One region of the Aeromonas sp. R6-2 genome, then DNA from elsewhere that is predicted to be linked to it. Evidence: predicted binding sites of a transcription regulator. Region 1 holds the regulator's gene; the other holds the start of a gene.
What was found. The regulator LexA, encoded in region 1, represses DNA repair genes until DNA is damaged. The targets are predictions, from matches to a motif close to ANCTGTNTNNNNANACAGNT.
Positions count from the first base shown of each region.

Region 2: umuD (translesion error-prone DNA polymerase V autoproteolytic subunit) is a predicted target of LexA. The motif match lies at 4,531-4,550, and genes of this name have one in related genera.

Region 1 covers NZ_JBFODE010000036.1:11,227-17,867, forward strand. The annotation lists gene AB5Y48_RS08695 (MATE family efflux transporter) at 1-917, opposite strand, end outside; gene AB5Y48_RS08700 (SCO family protein) at 974-1,615, opposite strand; gene AB5Y48_RS08705 (hypothetical protein) at 1,695-1,964, opposite strand; gene lexA (transcriptional repressor LexA) at 2,235-2,858, opposite strand; gene plsB (glycerol-3-phosphate 1-O-acyltransferase PlsB) at 3,042-5,468, shown strand; gene AB5Y48_RS08720 (lysoplasmalogenase) at 5,502-6,128, opposite strand; gene AB5Y48_RS08725 (hypothetical protein) at 6,287-6,439, shown strand.
Region 2 covers NZ_JBFODE010000006.1:204,780-211,420, forward strand. The annotation lists gene AB5Y48_RS01255 (CPXCG motif-containing cysteine-rich protein) at 1-191, shown strand, start outside; gene AB5Y48_RS01260 (YciI family protein) at 245-532, opposite strand; gene AB5Y48_RS01265 (riboflavin synthase) at 552-1,163, opposite strand; gene AB5Y48_RS01270 (YaeP family protein) at 1,271-1,477, shown strand; gene AB5Y48_RS01275 (MATE family efflux transporter) at 1,592-2,941, shown strand; gene AB5Y48_RS01280 (DUF3080 family protein) at 2,919-3,929, shown strand; tRNA gene AB5Y48_RS01285 (tRNA-Val) at 4,038-4,114, shown strand; tRNA gene AB5Y48_RS01290 (tRNA-Val) at 4,129-4,205, shown strand; tRNA gene AB5Y48_RS01295 (tRNA-Val) at 4,215-4,291, shown strand; tRNA gene AB5Y48_RS01300 (tRNA-Val) at 4,298-4,374, shown strand; tRNA gene AB5Y48_RS01305 (tRNA-Val) at 4,381-4,457, shown strand; gene umuD (translesion error-prone DNA polymerase V autoproteolytic subunit) at 4,566-4,991, shown strand; gene AB5Y48_RS01315 (Y-family DNA polymerase) at 4,988-6,250, shown strand; gene sbcB (exodeoxyribonuclease I) at 6,600-6,641, shown strand, end outside.

The DNA.
Region 1 (6,641 bases):
GCAACGACCAGCGCCCAACCGAGGGCATCGCGCAAGGCCACTCGCAATCCGTGGCGACTGCGCGCCCCCACGGCTCGGCCGACCATGGCCTCGGCAGCATAGGCAAAACCATCCAGTCCGTAGGAGAGCAGCATCAGGAAGTTGAGCAATATCGCATTGGCCGCCACAACCACATCCCCGAGCCGCGCCCCCTGAAACGCCATAAAAGCGAAGCAGAGTTGCAGACACAAGGCCCGGATGAAGATATCCCGATTCAGGGCGATCAGGCGGCGATAGGGGGCCAATACCATCAGCCCGCTCCGCCAACAGCGCCAAAGCACAGATAACGGCACCAGCCTGTGCACCAACCAGATGCCCAGCGACAGGGTCGCGTAGTCTGCCAACAGCGAGGCGATAGCGACACCTTTCACTTGCCAACCCAATCCCTGCACCAGTAGCAGGTCGAGCACGATGTTGAATACATTGCCGGCAATCAGCAGCCACATAGGCCCCCTGGCATAGTGCCGCCCCAGCAGCCACCCCAGCACCACCAGATTACAGAGGGCGGCGGGCGCTCCCCAGAGACGGATAGTGAGATACTCGGCCGCATAGTGTTGAACCTCGGCCGAGGCCCCGCTCAGTCCCAGCGCCACCGCAACCAGCGGGGTCTTGCCAATCAACAACAAGACCGCCAACAGACAGGCCAGTAACAATCCCCTGCCCAACAACAGCCGCATCTCGTGCTCGTCTCCCGCACCCAACGCCTGGGCGGTCAGGCCCGTGGTCGACATACGCAAAAAGCCGAGGACCCACCAGGTGAGGTTGATAAGGGTTGCCCCGATGGCGACCCCTCCAAGCAGGGAGGGGCTGTCCAGATGGCCAATCACCCAGGTGTCGACCAACCCCAGCAAGGGGACCGTCAGGTTGGAGAGCAACATGGGGAGCGCCAGCGCCAGGACCTGGCGCTGCTCACCCCACAGGCGTTGAAGCGTGCTCAAGAGGCGAGAGCGAGAGTGCGGATCTTCGCAAAATCACTGGCCATCTTGGCCATGGAGACGCGAGGGGGCTGCCCGGGAGCCATATCGGGCCTGAACACGGCCTGGATCTCCCCCTTGGGATTGATGAGGACGATAGAGGCGGAGTGATCGACCAGATAGTTCTTGGCATCGTGCTCATCGACGATGGAGTAGACCAGCCCCAGATTACGGACGAAGGGGAAGAGATTGCTCTGGCTGCCACTCACGGCCACAAACTCGGGGTTGAAGAACTGGGTATAGGTAGTCAGCCGGGCCATATCATCACGCTGGGGATCCACCGAAACGAAGATCACCTGGCTACGTTCATCCACCCGTTTTAGCTCGGGGTAAATGCCACGCAGGTCGGAGAGGGTGGTCGGACAGATATCGGGGCAGAAGGTATAGCCAATAAAGACGAAGCTCCAGTGCCCCAGCAACGCCTCCCGAGTAAACGGGGTGCCATCCGAGCGCTGGAGCGTAAAACCGTTGACCATGCGTGCGGGTGTGAAATAGGTCGCACTCTCCGGCATGCTGGGCTGACGCAGGGTGGGGTAGAGCAAGGCTCCTGCCAATACCAGGCTAAGGGCGACAATCACCAGGGTAGAGCGCCATTTGGTCATAGGGAATGCGCACCATGCATGAGAAGAGGTGCGCCATTGTAACCCAGCAGAGGAGTGGAAACACGAAAGGACGCATTCCTTAACGACCGGACCCTCTACGAGCGGCGTCCGGATGCCGGGCAACCCAGTCCTCCATGGGAATCACGATAGCCCGCTCATCCTGCGCCGAAGGGCGACGCTGCCATAAGGGGGTTAGCCGCACCACGTTGCTGCGAGGGCAACCCAGCCAGAGCGACCAGCCGGAAGCCCGGCGCAAAATCCAGAGAGCGTAAAACCGGGTCAGCCAGTTACCCTCGATGAAACGGGTAATATGAGTCAACGAGCCTATCCGGGCATGAGTGCGAGACATACCTGTCCTCCTTGCCGACCCCACAGGTGCGGCTGACATCAAGGCCCGGCTCCTCGGGCCACTCTCCCCTGCTCCCGTAAAAAGGGTGGTGTAAATGCGTTTACGACGACGCCGGGTCTTGCTCGACCTCTTGATAAGGATATAGACGAAAACCCGTCAACCGGGAGGGGTCATGGGTTCCTCTAACGATAACCCCATGAAGAAACGCGATAAAAGAAGAAGGCATTGGCTGGCATGGAAAAAGAAAACGGGGCTCATGGCCCCGTCTCATCACATCCAGTCAGCGTTTCGAATCACGCCAACCGCCAGCCCTTCGATGGAAAGGTGCTGGGAGGAGAGATCCACCTCGATCGGTGCGAGCTCCTCATTCTCCGGCAGCAGCCAGACCTGACTCCCCTTGCGCTGGAAACGCTTGACCGTGACATCATCATCCAGACGCGCCACCACCACCTGACCGTTGCGCACATCCTGGGTCTTGTGCACGGCCAGCAAGTCACCATCCATGATGCCGATGTTTTTCATGCTCATGCCCTGCACCCGCAACAGGAAATCGGCCCGTGGATGAAACAGGGTGGGATCGACCTGATAACGGCTCTCGATATGCTCCTGTGCCAGGATGGGTTCACCTGCGGCAACCTTGCCGATCAAAGGCAGCCCCTCCTCCTCGTTGGCGGCGTCCTCTTCGAGCAGGAGCCGGATGCCACGAGAAGTGCCCGGCATGATCTCGATCACCCCCTTCTTGGCCAGGGCCTTGAGATGCTCCTCGGCCGCATTGGCCGACTTGAAGCCGAGTTTCTGGGCAATTTCCGCCCGGGTCGGCGGCATGCCGGTCTCACTCATGTTGCTCTTGATGAGCTCCAGCACCTGGGATTGCCTGGGGGTAAGGGGTTTCATGATCGCACCTGTCTTTTTATACAGCACACTGGCAGTATATACAGTATGCATGCCAAGGCAAGACAAACCGGGGGTGATACTCATGCCATTGCTCCCCTTGTCGCAACTCATCGTACCTCTCGGCGACAAACGGCCGGTGATTTGCTATTCTCCTGCCGCCTTTTCAGAGGAGAAGTAACGCAGATGTCCCTTGGGCAGAGAATTTCCCGCGCCGCACTTCAGTGGCCGATCAATTGGCTGGTTAACCACAAGAGCCTGCCGGAAAACCCCATCGCTGAGCTCAAGCTGGATCCGGCTCGCCCCATAGTGTTCGCCCTCAAGACCAGCTCCATCACGGATCTGCTGACCCTTCAGCAGTGCTGTGCGGATCTGGGCCTGCCCGGCCCCTTCACGCCTCTCGAGCTGGCGGGACGCCCCCTGCCCCGTTACGTCTGCCTGGATCGCCCCCCTCCCCTGTTTGGCTCGCGAACCAAACCCCTGCCCTTCCTCCAGGAGTTTCAGCAACTGCTGGACCTGCACAAGCAGGATCCCGAGCTCGACATCCAGCTAGTGCCGGTGACCCTGTTCTGGGGGCGTGCCCCGGGACGTGAAGAAGAGGAGGTGTCGAGCCTCAATATCATCAGTGCGCTGGCGCCCAACATGCTGAAGAAGGCGCTGATCGTGGCCCTGAAGGGACGCGAGAATCTGGTGCGCTTCTCCCCTCCCGTTTCGTTGCGCTATATGGCCGACAAGCACGGGACTGACCAGGCTATCGCCCACAAGCTGGCCCGGGTTGCACGGGTCCACTTTGGCCGGCAACAGCTGGCCGCCACCGGTCCCAAGCTCCCCAATCGCCACCTGCTGTTTCAGCAGTTGCTCGACTCGGCCACTATCCAGAACGCCATTCGGGAAGAGGCCAGCCGCGATAACCTCAGCGAGGAGAAGGCTCGCAAGCGAGCCCTCGGTTACATGGATGAGATCGCCTCCGATTTCTCCTATCGCCTCATCCGTATCGGCGAAAGTCTCCTCGGCTGGCTCTGGAACAAACTCTATCGCGGCCTGTCGGTGCATGGTGCCGAGCGGGTGAGACAGTTGGCCCAGGAGGGGCACGAGATCGTCTATGTGCCCTGTCACCGTAGCCACATGGATTACCTGCTGCTCTCCTACGTCATCTATCACCAGGGCATGGTACCGCCGCACATTGCGGCAGGGATCAACCTCAACTTCTGGCCGGCCGGCCCCCTGTTCCGACGCGGCGGCGCCTTCTTTATCCGGCGCACCTTCAAGGGGAATCCCCTCTACAGCACCGTTTTCCGTGAATACCTGAATCTGCTCTTCACCAAGGGCTATTCGGTCGAGTTCTTTACGGAAGGAGGACGCTCACGTACCGGTCGTCTGCTGCCGCCCAAGACCGGCATGCTGGCGATGACCCTGCAAGCCATGATGCGCGGTCTCGACCGTCCCCTCACCTTCGTCCCCGTCTATCTGGGTTACGAGCACGTGATGGAGGTCAACACCTATCACAAAGAGCTGCAAGGCAGTCGCAAGGAAAAAGAGAGCTTCCTGCAGGTGCTCGGCATCCTGAAGAAGCTGCGCAATTACGGCCGGGGCTTCGTCAACTTCGGAGAGCCGCTGACCCTCAACAACTACCTTAGCGAGCATGTTCCCGAATGGCGCGAGCATGTCGGAAAAGAGGAGCGCCCCGAGTGGATGGCCCCCACCGTCAATCTGCTGGCCGACTTGCTGATGACCCGTATCAATGCGGCAGCGGCGGTCAATGGCCTCACTCTGAGTGCCGTGGCCCTGCTGGCATCCGAGCGCCATGCCCTCACCCGGGATGAACTCGAGGCACAGATCACGACCTATCTGACCCTGCTGCGCGAGGTACCCTATGGCCCTTACAACACCATTCCAGAGAGTAGTGCCGCCGAACTGCTGGATCAGGCCCTGGAGCTCAACAAGTTACAGGTGAGCGAGGACAGACTGGGCCAGATCATCAGCCTGGATCGCTATCAGGCAATTCTGCTTACCTACTACCGCAACAATGTGCTCCATCTGCTGGCGCTCCCCTCACTGGTCGCGGCATTGATCGATCGGTGCGAAGGCATAGGCCGCAGTGAGCTCATCGGTCGCTGCGTGGATATCTATCCCCTGCTGAAGAATGAGTTGTTCCTCCACTTCGAGGAGCAAGACCTGCCCGAGCTTATCGACAGCCTGCTGCGCGTCTTTGCCCAGCAGCAGCTGATCACCGAGCGGGAGGGAGGATACTGGGTCAACCCGGGTAACCAGATGCGCCTGCTACTGCTGGCCGAAAGCATTCAGGAGACCCTGCAGCGCTATGCTATCGTCCTCACCCGGCTGTTGGATCACCCCGCCATCGAGGCCGAGCAGCTGGAAGCGGATGCCATGATGATGGCCGAACGCATGGGAACACTGCACGGTATTAATGCCCCCGAGTTCTTTGACCAGAAGCTCTTCACCACCCTCATTCATACCTTCCGCAGCGAAGGCTATCTGGATCCCGCCTGCAAACCGGACCTGGGGCGCTTCCAGGCTCTGGCCGACAATGTGCTCCCCCTGCTCAGCAGCAAGGTACAGCGCACCATACGTGCCTGTTGTCCCAGCAATTAGATGATGGAGCCTCCGAATGGAGGCTCCTTTGTTTCAGCCGGCCATAGAGGCGGCAATCAGAAACTGGGCGGCAAAATAGCTGCTCATGATGAGCGCGGTAGCCTGGGGAAAGGGGCGATAGAAGCGATCCAGTGCCAGCATGCTGTCCGAAAAGAGGAAGAGCAGGGCTCCCGCCAGCGCGGCAGCGCTTCCGGCCGTCAGGGAGGCATGCCAGGCGCCGGCAGCAACCCAGGCCATCCCTATGATGGCCAGCATGTAGACAAGCACGGGCAGGCGCATACCGGACAGCCCAGGCCACAAGATGCCGAAGATCATCCCGCACACCGCCAATAGCAGCAGCCCGTCGACCAGTTTGAGCACCAGGGGGCCTTGTGCAAATCCGACGATATAGCAGAGATGTGCCACCAGAAAGGCGATCAGTCCGTGAATAAAGCGATCCCGTGGCATCATCAGCAAGACATCACCAGCCAGCGAAAGCAGGAGACCAAGCAGGATCCAGGCGTGTGAACCGTCCTGATCCAGCCCCCTGTATCCAAAGGCCAGGGCTATGATGAGCACCATAGTCAGCGGCTTGCTGAGATAAAACTGGCGCTGACTCCCGTCATAGGCAGAGCGTATATGCCACCAACCCGACGCCACGATCATCACACTCAAGAACATGCTTGTGCCTCTCCTGCCACCACCGACTCATGATTATTGAGTCCAAGCCTAACAAAAACGCTCCTGCGGTGGCAGAGCCCAATTCTGAACTTCGCCTAAAGTCTAATTGCCTCTCCTCCCCCCCCTCGGGCATAAGAAGGACCACGGGAGAAGGGTAAATGGACGAGATGATGAAAAACTACCTGCCAGCAATCGATATCATGATGTGCCACCTGGGGTTGAGCTTCGAACAAGCCTGCGACGAACTTGGTCTTACCCTGCTTGAGCAGCAGACATTGATCGCTCTGCAGCGACAGGAAAGCATCGAGTAACAGCGCATATCATCGAATACCCCTCAATGAAGGCGCCTCAGGGCGCCTTCATTTATCCTCTGGATATCGCCGACAGTACAAAAATCAAACGCTGGCATTTAACTTTTTTGTAGTCATTCACACTGGCAGTTGAGGGAAAAACCTGGCCATTTGCCAGTTGTGAGACATTCGCCATACCCCATGTGAGAAGGTGCTGTCTCGG
Region 2 (6,641 bases), on a different contig from region 1:
CCAGCAAGCGAATCGTCTGCCCCCACTGCGGCCACCACACTGTGGTGGAGCTCGACGCCAGCCAGGGAGATCAAGATTACTACGAAGATTGCATGGCCTGCTGCAACCCCATCCACCTGCGTCTGCACAAGGATGAGGAGCGCGATCGCCTGCAACTCTTTGTCGATGCCGACGACGAGCAGATCTTCTGATATAAACGCGGGGCCATCAGGCCCCGCACTCCTTGCTGTCAGTGGGACAGACATCAGCCCCGCAGACTATCCAGCTGTGGCGCCGTCATGCTCGGCACAAACTCGGTCACCTCATACTCGGCGGCACCAGCCTGCCGAAAGGGATCGCCAGCCAGCACTTGATCGAGCGCCTCACGTGTCAGACCGTTGGCCAGGATCACGCCACCGCTTCGCGGTACCCGCCGCCCAGAGGCGAGAAAATGCCCCGCCGCATAATGCGCCTTGAGCCACTCCACATGAGCCGGGATCAGCTCATCGATCACCGCGATCGGTTTTACGTACGTTAAGGTCACCACAAACACGGAGCTCACTCCTTAACGGTTATTGCCGCGCCGCCAACACCCGCTCCACCGTATCGACAATGGCCTGGGTCTGGGGATCGATTTCGATATTGGCTTGCCAGCCTGGCGTGACCCAGCCCAGATTGGTACGGGCCAGGGTCTCGGGGATCAGGTTGACGCAGAAGCCTTGATCACGCACCTCACCGATGGTGAGGCTGATCCCGTCGATGCCGATATAGCCCTTGGTCAACACATAGCGCATCAACTCAGGGGAGATCTCGAACCACACCTGGCGGTTGTTGGGGGTGTCGATGACCTGGCTCACCCGTACCGTGGTCATGATATGGCCCGACATGGCGTGGCCTCCAATCTCGTCACCAAAACGGGCAGCCCGCTCCACATTGACGCGATCGCCGACACCCAGCGACCCCAGGTTGGTCAGACGCAGGGTCTCGCGCATCAGATCGAAGCTCACCGCCTCTCCCTCGATACGGGTCACCGTCAGACAGCAGCCGTTGTGGGCCACCGAAGCACCGATCTGCAGCCCCTCGCCCCACTGGGCACTCGGCATGCGAATCACATGGGTGCGAAATGCCTCTTTCTCCTCGATGGCCAGGATCTCGGCCACCCCCTGCACGATACCGGTAAACATAGGGCTCTCCTCGTTTGGAACGCAGCAAGGTTACCCTCGCCTACAAGGGGTGGGCAAGGGTAAAACAACCCGCTATAGTCCCGTCGTTTTTATGAAAGGAGAGAACCATGAAGGTCTTTGAATGCTGTGAAGCCGTGCGCGCCGCCTATAGCCAGATAGGCTCGGGTGAGCAGGGTTATGTGCCCAAGGCCATTGCCGCCGCCGTGCGCACCCTCGATGCGGTGGCCTGCGACGAGCGCGTCCCTGCCGAGCTGCGCCAGCAGGCTGCCTTTGCTGCCGCCAACCTGCTCATCAGCGATCACGAGGACGCATAACGTTTTCTTTCGGTGCCCCAGCCGTTACACTGACCCATCGGGCCGGCATCTCGCCGGCCCTCCTTCCCCGCTCTTTCTCTTGGCTCTTTATCGATTGACCCGTCGGAGGTGTCAGTGCAGTCCTATTGGTCCGAGGCACGAAATCTGGTGCGCCTCGCCACACCCATCCTTATCGCCCAGGTGGCCCAGACCACCATGAGCTTCGTCGACACCGTGATGGCCGGTCAGGTTAGCGCAGTGGATCTGGCCGCCGTCTCGGTGGCCGCCAGCTTCTGGCTGCCCATCATTTTGCTGGTGCAGGGGGTGATCATGGCCCTCACCCCCATCGTCTCCCAACTCAACGGCGCCCGTAAGCGGGGGGAGATCGGCCCGGCCGTTCATCAGGGATTTTGGCTTGCTCTGATGGTGATCCCCCTGGGCATGCTGGCCCTCTATCTCAGCCCACTGGCCCTGCAGGTGATGAAGGTCGAGCCCGCCCTCGCGGCCAAGACCACCGGCTACCTGCACGCCATCTTGTGGGGCCTGCCCGCCTTCGCCCTGTTTCAGGTGCTGCGCAACTTCAGCGAGGGGCTCTCCCATACCATCCCCACCATGGTGATCGGCTTCGTGGGACTGGCGGTCAACGTACCGGTCAACTGGATCTTCATCTATGGTAAGTTCGGCATGCCGGCCCTGGGTGGTGTTGGCTGTGGCGTGGCCACCGCCATCGTGCTCTGGGCCATGCTGTTTGCCATGATGGGATACATCTATTTCTCGAAACTGTTCAAAGAGTTCGATCTCTTTGGTTCCCTCGCCCGCCCCAACGGTAGCCGGATCTGGCGCCTGTTTCGCCTGGGTTTTCCCATCGCCATGGCCATCTTCTGCGAGGTGACCCTGTTCACCGTAGTGGCCCTGCTTTTGGCCCCACTCGGGGCTGAGATTGTGGCAAGCCACCAGGTGGCCCTCAACTTCTCTAGCCTGGTCTTTATGCTGCCGCTCTCCATCGGCGTTGCCGTCACCATCCGGGTTGGCCATAACATAGGTGAAGGGGACGGGGCGCAGGCCCGCCGATCGGCCCGCACCGGCCTGCTGCTGGGGCTTAGCGCAGCCGCCTGTACCGCCCTGTTTACCGTGTTGCTGCGTCACCAGATCGCCGGGATCTACACCGATGACAGTCAGGTGATCACCCTGGCGGCAGCCCTGCTGCTGCTGGCAGCCGTCTATCAGCTCTCCGATTCGGTGCAGGTGATTGCGGCGGCGGCCCTGCGCGGCTACAAGGATACCAAGGCGATCTTCTACCTCACCCTGATCGCCTACTGGGGTCTGGGACTGCCTACCGGGGTGGTGCTGGGCATGACGGACCTGCTGCTACCCCGCCTCGGGCCGCAGGGCTTCTGGGTTGGCTTTATCGTAGGCCTGACCGCGGCAGCCCTGATGCTGGGCCTGAGGCTCAAGGTGATCTATGGGCGCACGGCACACGGCTAGCCTTCTGCTCCTGTTACTCCTGGCGGGCTGCCGGCCCGCCATGGAGTCCTCCTTCGATACATACCTGATCCGCCTCGCTGCAATATTGGATGCCGAGCCCCCCGCTCTCGATACTCCTGACACGACCCCCCTACCCCGCCAGCAGGACCTGATGCTCCCCCTGCCCGAGCTCAGAGTAGACTTGCTCGATATCCTGACCCTCAGCCGCTGCGGGCTGGGGCGGGAGATCGCCGAACGCAACGGGCCGCTGGGCATGAGCGCCGATCATCTCACCCTGCTCGACTACGAGCTGACGCTGGTGCGCCGGCTCGAGGGGTGTGACAGCGAGAACCCGGCTACCCGCCAATGGCTCGAGGCGTTGGCCCGGGCCAAGCGGGCCATGTTGCCCCTGCGTGCCTGGAATGCCCTGGCTTCGGATCCCGTCTTGCGTCGCCAGCTCTCGCCGCGGCCTCCCCTGAGCGACCCCGATCCCGCGTCTGATCAGCCTCTCGAGAGCCTGCTGCATCATTGGCTGCAACTGCGCCAGAGCGCCGCAGGTACCCTCGACTGGCACGAGCAAAGGGAGCTGCTCTCACTCTCCGCACAGTTGCGCGATTCGGGTGAGCTCGCCCGTCTGCTCTACACCATGGAGAGTGTCACCCTCTGGCTGAAGGTGACCAACCGCTGGCTCGCCCCGCGCCTGGAAGCCCTCTCCTGCGGCCCCGACCCGGAGCGAGTGATGCGTCTGCGCGGCGCGTTGACCCACTATTATGGCAAGGGCGTTCAACCCGACCTGAGCCGCCTCGAGCGCCGCTTCTTGCGCCTGGCACCCGCCCTGCAGCGACTGATGGCGCCTCCGGCACCACTTCCGGCCCTCACGCCTTGGCATCTTCGCTACGGACAGGGGCGCGAGAGTGGCCTCTACCTCGACTTTCGCCACTCAATCAGTGACCATGCCCACCTGTGGCAACGGCTGCTGAAACGCTGCCAAGTGGGGATACGCCCGTAAAATCAACAAGCTGCGCAAGAACTCGGCAAACGATCAAGGAATGCGATGGGATTGGTTGACAGCCTCGGGGGGCATGGGTAGTATGCCGCCTCGTCAGCACGACGACGTGGGTTTATAGCTCAGTTGGTTAGAGCACTACCTTGACATGGTAGGGGTCGTTGGTTCGAATCCAATTAAACCCACCACGATTTACTATGATGCGCTCTTAGCTCAGTTGGTTAGAGCACCACCTTGACATGGTGGGGGTCGGTGGTTCGAGTCCACTAGAGCGCACCATCACAATTTGCGTCCTTAGCTCAGTTGGTTAGAGCACCACCTTGACATGGTGGGGGTCGGTGGTTCGAGTCCACTAGGACGCACCAGATTGCGGGTTTATAGCTCAGTTGGTTAGAGCACTACCTTGACATGGTAGGGGTCGTTGGTTCGAATCCAATTAAACCCACCACAATCTGCGCTCTTAGCTCAGTTGGTTAGAGCACCACCTTGACATGGTGGGGGTCGGTGGTTCGAGTCCACTAGAGCGCACCATCATGCCGAAAGGCCCGCATCGCTGCGGGCCTTTTTGCTTTTGTGGCCTTGGGCTCAACGGCACACCGGTCTATACTGTATATAAACACAGTAACAAGACCTGCACCTATGATACGCCCCCTGATCGATCCCCCTTCTCTCCCCCTGCCCTGTTTCGAGAATCGGGTCCCCTGCGGCTTTCCCTCCCCGGCCCAGGATCACGCCATCACCCCTATCGATCTCAACACCCTCTGTGTGCGCCACCCGGCCGCCACCTACTTCGTGCGGGCCTGTGGCGAGAGCATGACGGGGGCCGGCATCCACGACGGGGATCTGCTGGTGGTCGACCGGGCCCTCACTCCCCGTCACGGGGACGTGGTGATCGCCTGCCTCCATGGGGAGTTCACCGTCAAGCGGTTGCAGTGCACCCCCTATCCGGCCCTGCTCCCCGCCAACCCGGATTATCCTGTGCTGCCTCTTGGGGATGGGGAGCCTCTCGAGCTGATGGGGGTGGTCACCTTTGCCCTGCACACCCTGGAGCGGGGCACCTCATGAACGCCTATGCCCTGGTGGACGTGAACAACTTCTACGCCAGTTGCGAACGGCTGTTTCGCCCCGATCTCAATGGGCGCCCCCTGGTGGTGCTCTCCAACAACGATGGTTGTGTGGTCTCGCGCAGCCCCGAGGCCAAGGCCCTCGGGGTCAGGATGGCGGTGCCTTTTTTCCAGATAAGAAAAGAGTTCGAGGCTCAAGGCGGTGTCTGGTTTAGCTCCAACTATGCCCTCTACGGGGATCTCTCCCAACGGGTGATGAGCCTGCTCGAGCAGCACTCGCCACGGGTGGAGATCTACTCCATCGACGAAGCTTTTCTCGAGCTCGGTGAACGCTGGGCCGGTGATCTGGAGGCCTATGGGCGGCAGCTGCGCGATCGGGTACGCCAGTGGACCGGCCTCACCGTCGGGGTCGGGATAGCCCCTACCAAGACCCTGGCCAAGCTCGCCAACTATGCCGCCAAGCGTTGGCCAGCCACAGGGGGGGTGGTGGATCTGCGCGATGCGGCGCGCCGCCACCGCCTGATGACCATCACACCGGTCGGTGAGGTCTGGGGCATAGGGCGACGCCTTTCCACCCGCCTGCAGGCTGAAGGGATAGAGACCATAGCCCAGCTGCTGGCTCACCGGCCTGCCTACTGGCGCAGCCGCTACGGTGTGGTGCTAGAGCGCACGGTGCAAGAGCTCTGCGGGCTTCCCTGTCTGGAGCTTGAGCCTCCCGAGCCGCGCCAGCAGGTGCTCTGCAGCCGCTCCTTCGGCCACCCCATCAACACCCAAGAGCGCCTCAACCAGGCCCTGGCCACCTTTATCGAACGCGCCGCCGAGAAGTTGCGCCAGCAATCGCTCTGCACCGGCCACCTCACCCTCTTTGTACGCGCTAACCCGTTTCGTGCCCCCGAGTCACCGGCCCTGCATCTCTCCCTGCCACTGGCTACTCCCAGCGATGACACGGGGCATCTGCTGACCCTGGTGCGCCCTCATCTGGACACACTGTGGCAGCCGAGCCTCAAGTATCAAAAAGGAGGCGTCATGCTCACGGATCTGCGGTCACGCGGCCAATGTCAGAGCGATCTCTTCTGCCCGTCCCCAGACCCCAGACGCCAGGCCCTGATGCAGACGGTGGACAGGATCCGCGCCCGGGGGCTCGGCCAGCTACACTATGCCGCCCAGGGGCTCAGAGAGCCCGAGTGGATGATGCGCCAGGAGCACAAGAGCCCCGACTACACCCACTCACTGGCAGACCTTCCCAGAGTCAGAGCCTGATCTCCCTCACCGAGGCCGAGATCCGAAAGCAAAGTGAGCCCCCTGTGCCTGTCAGATATGGCAATTGGCCTCATATAGCGCTCAATGTAGAGTGGCCCTGCGTAGTTGTGCAGTTCCTCACACGCGCTAATCGCCAGTAGTCCCTTCCTTGAAGAGTTTCCATACTCCTTCCCCCGTCTCCATGCGGGGCTTTTTTTTGTAGCCACCACACCGTTGATGGGCGGGTCTTTGTCCAATAAACCAGCAGGCACATCTCCCTCCCTTCGCCTCGCCTGCACTATGGTTTACCATGCAGCCCATGACGGAGCCTCTCTCCACCCACTCGCCGCCCGCCGACGAACCGGAACCTATGAACAGAACAACAAAACCTGGCACTGAACCCACTCTCTGC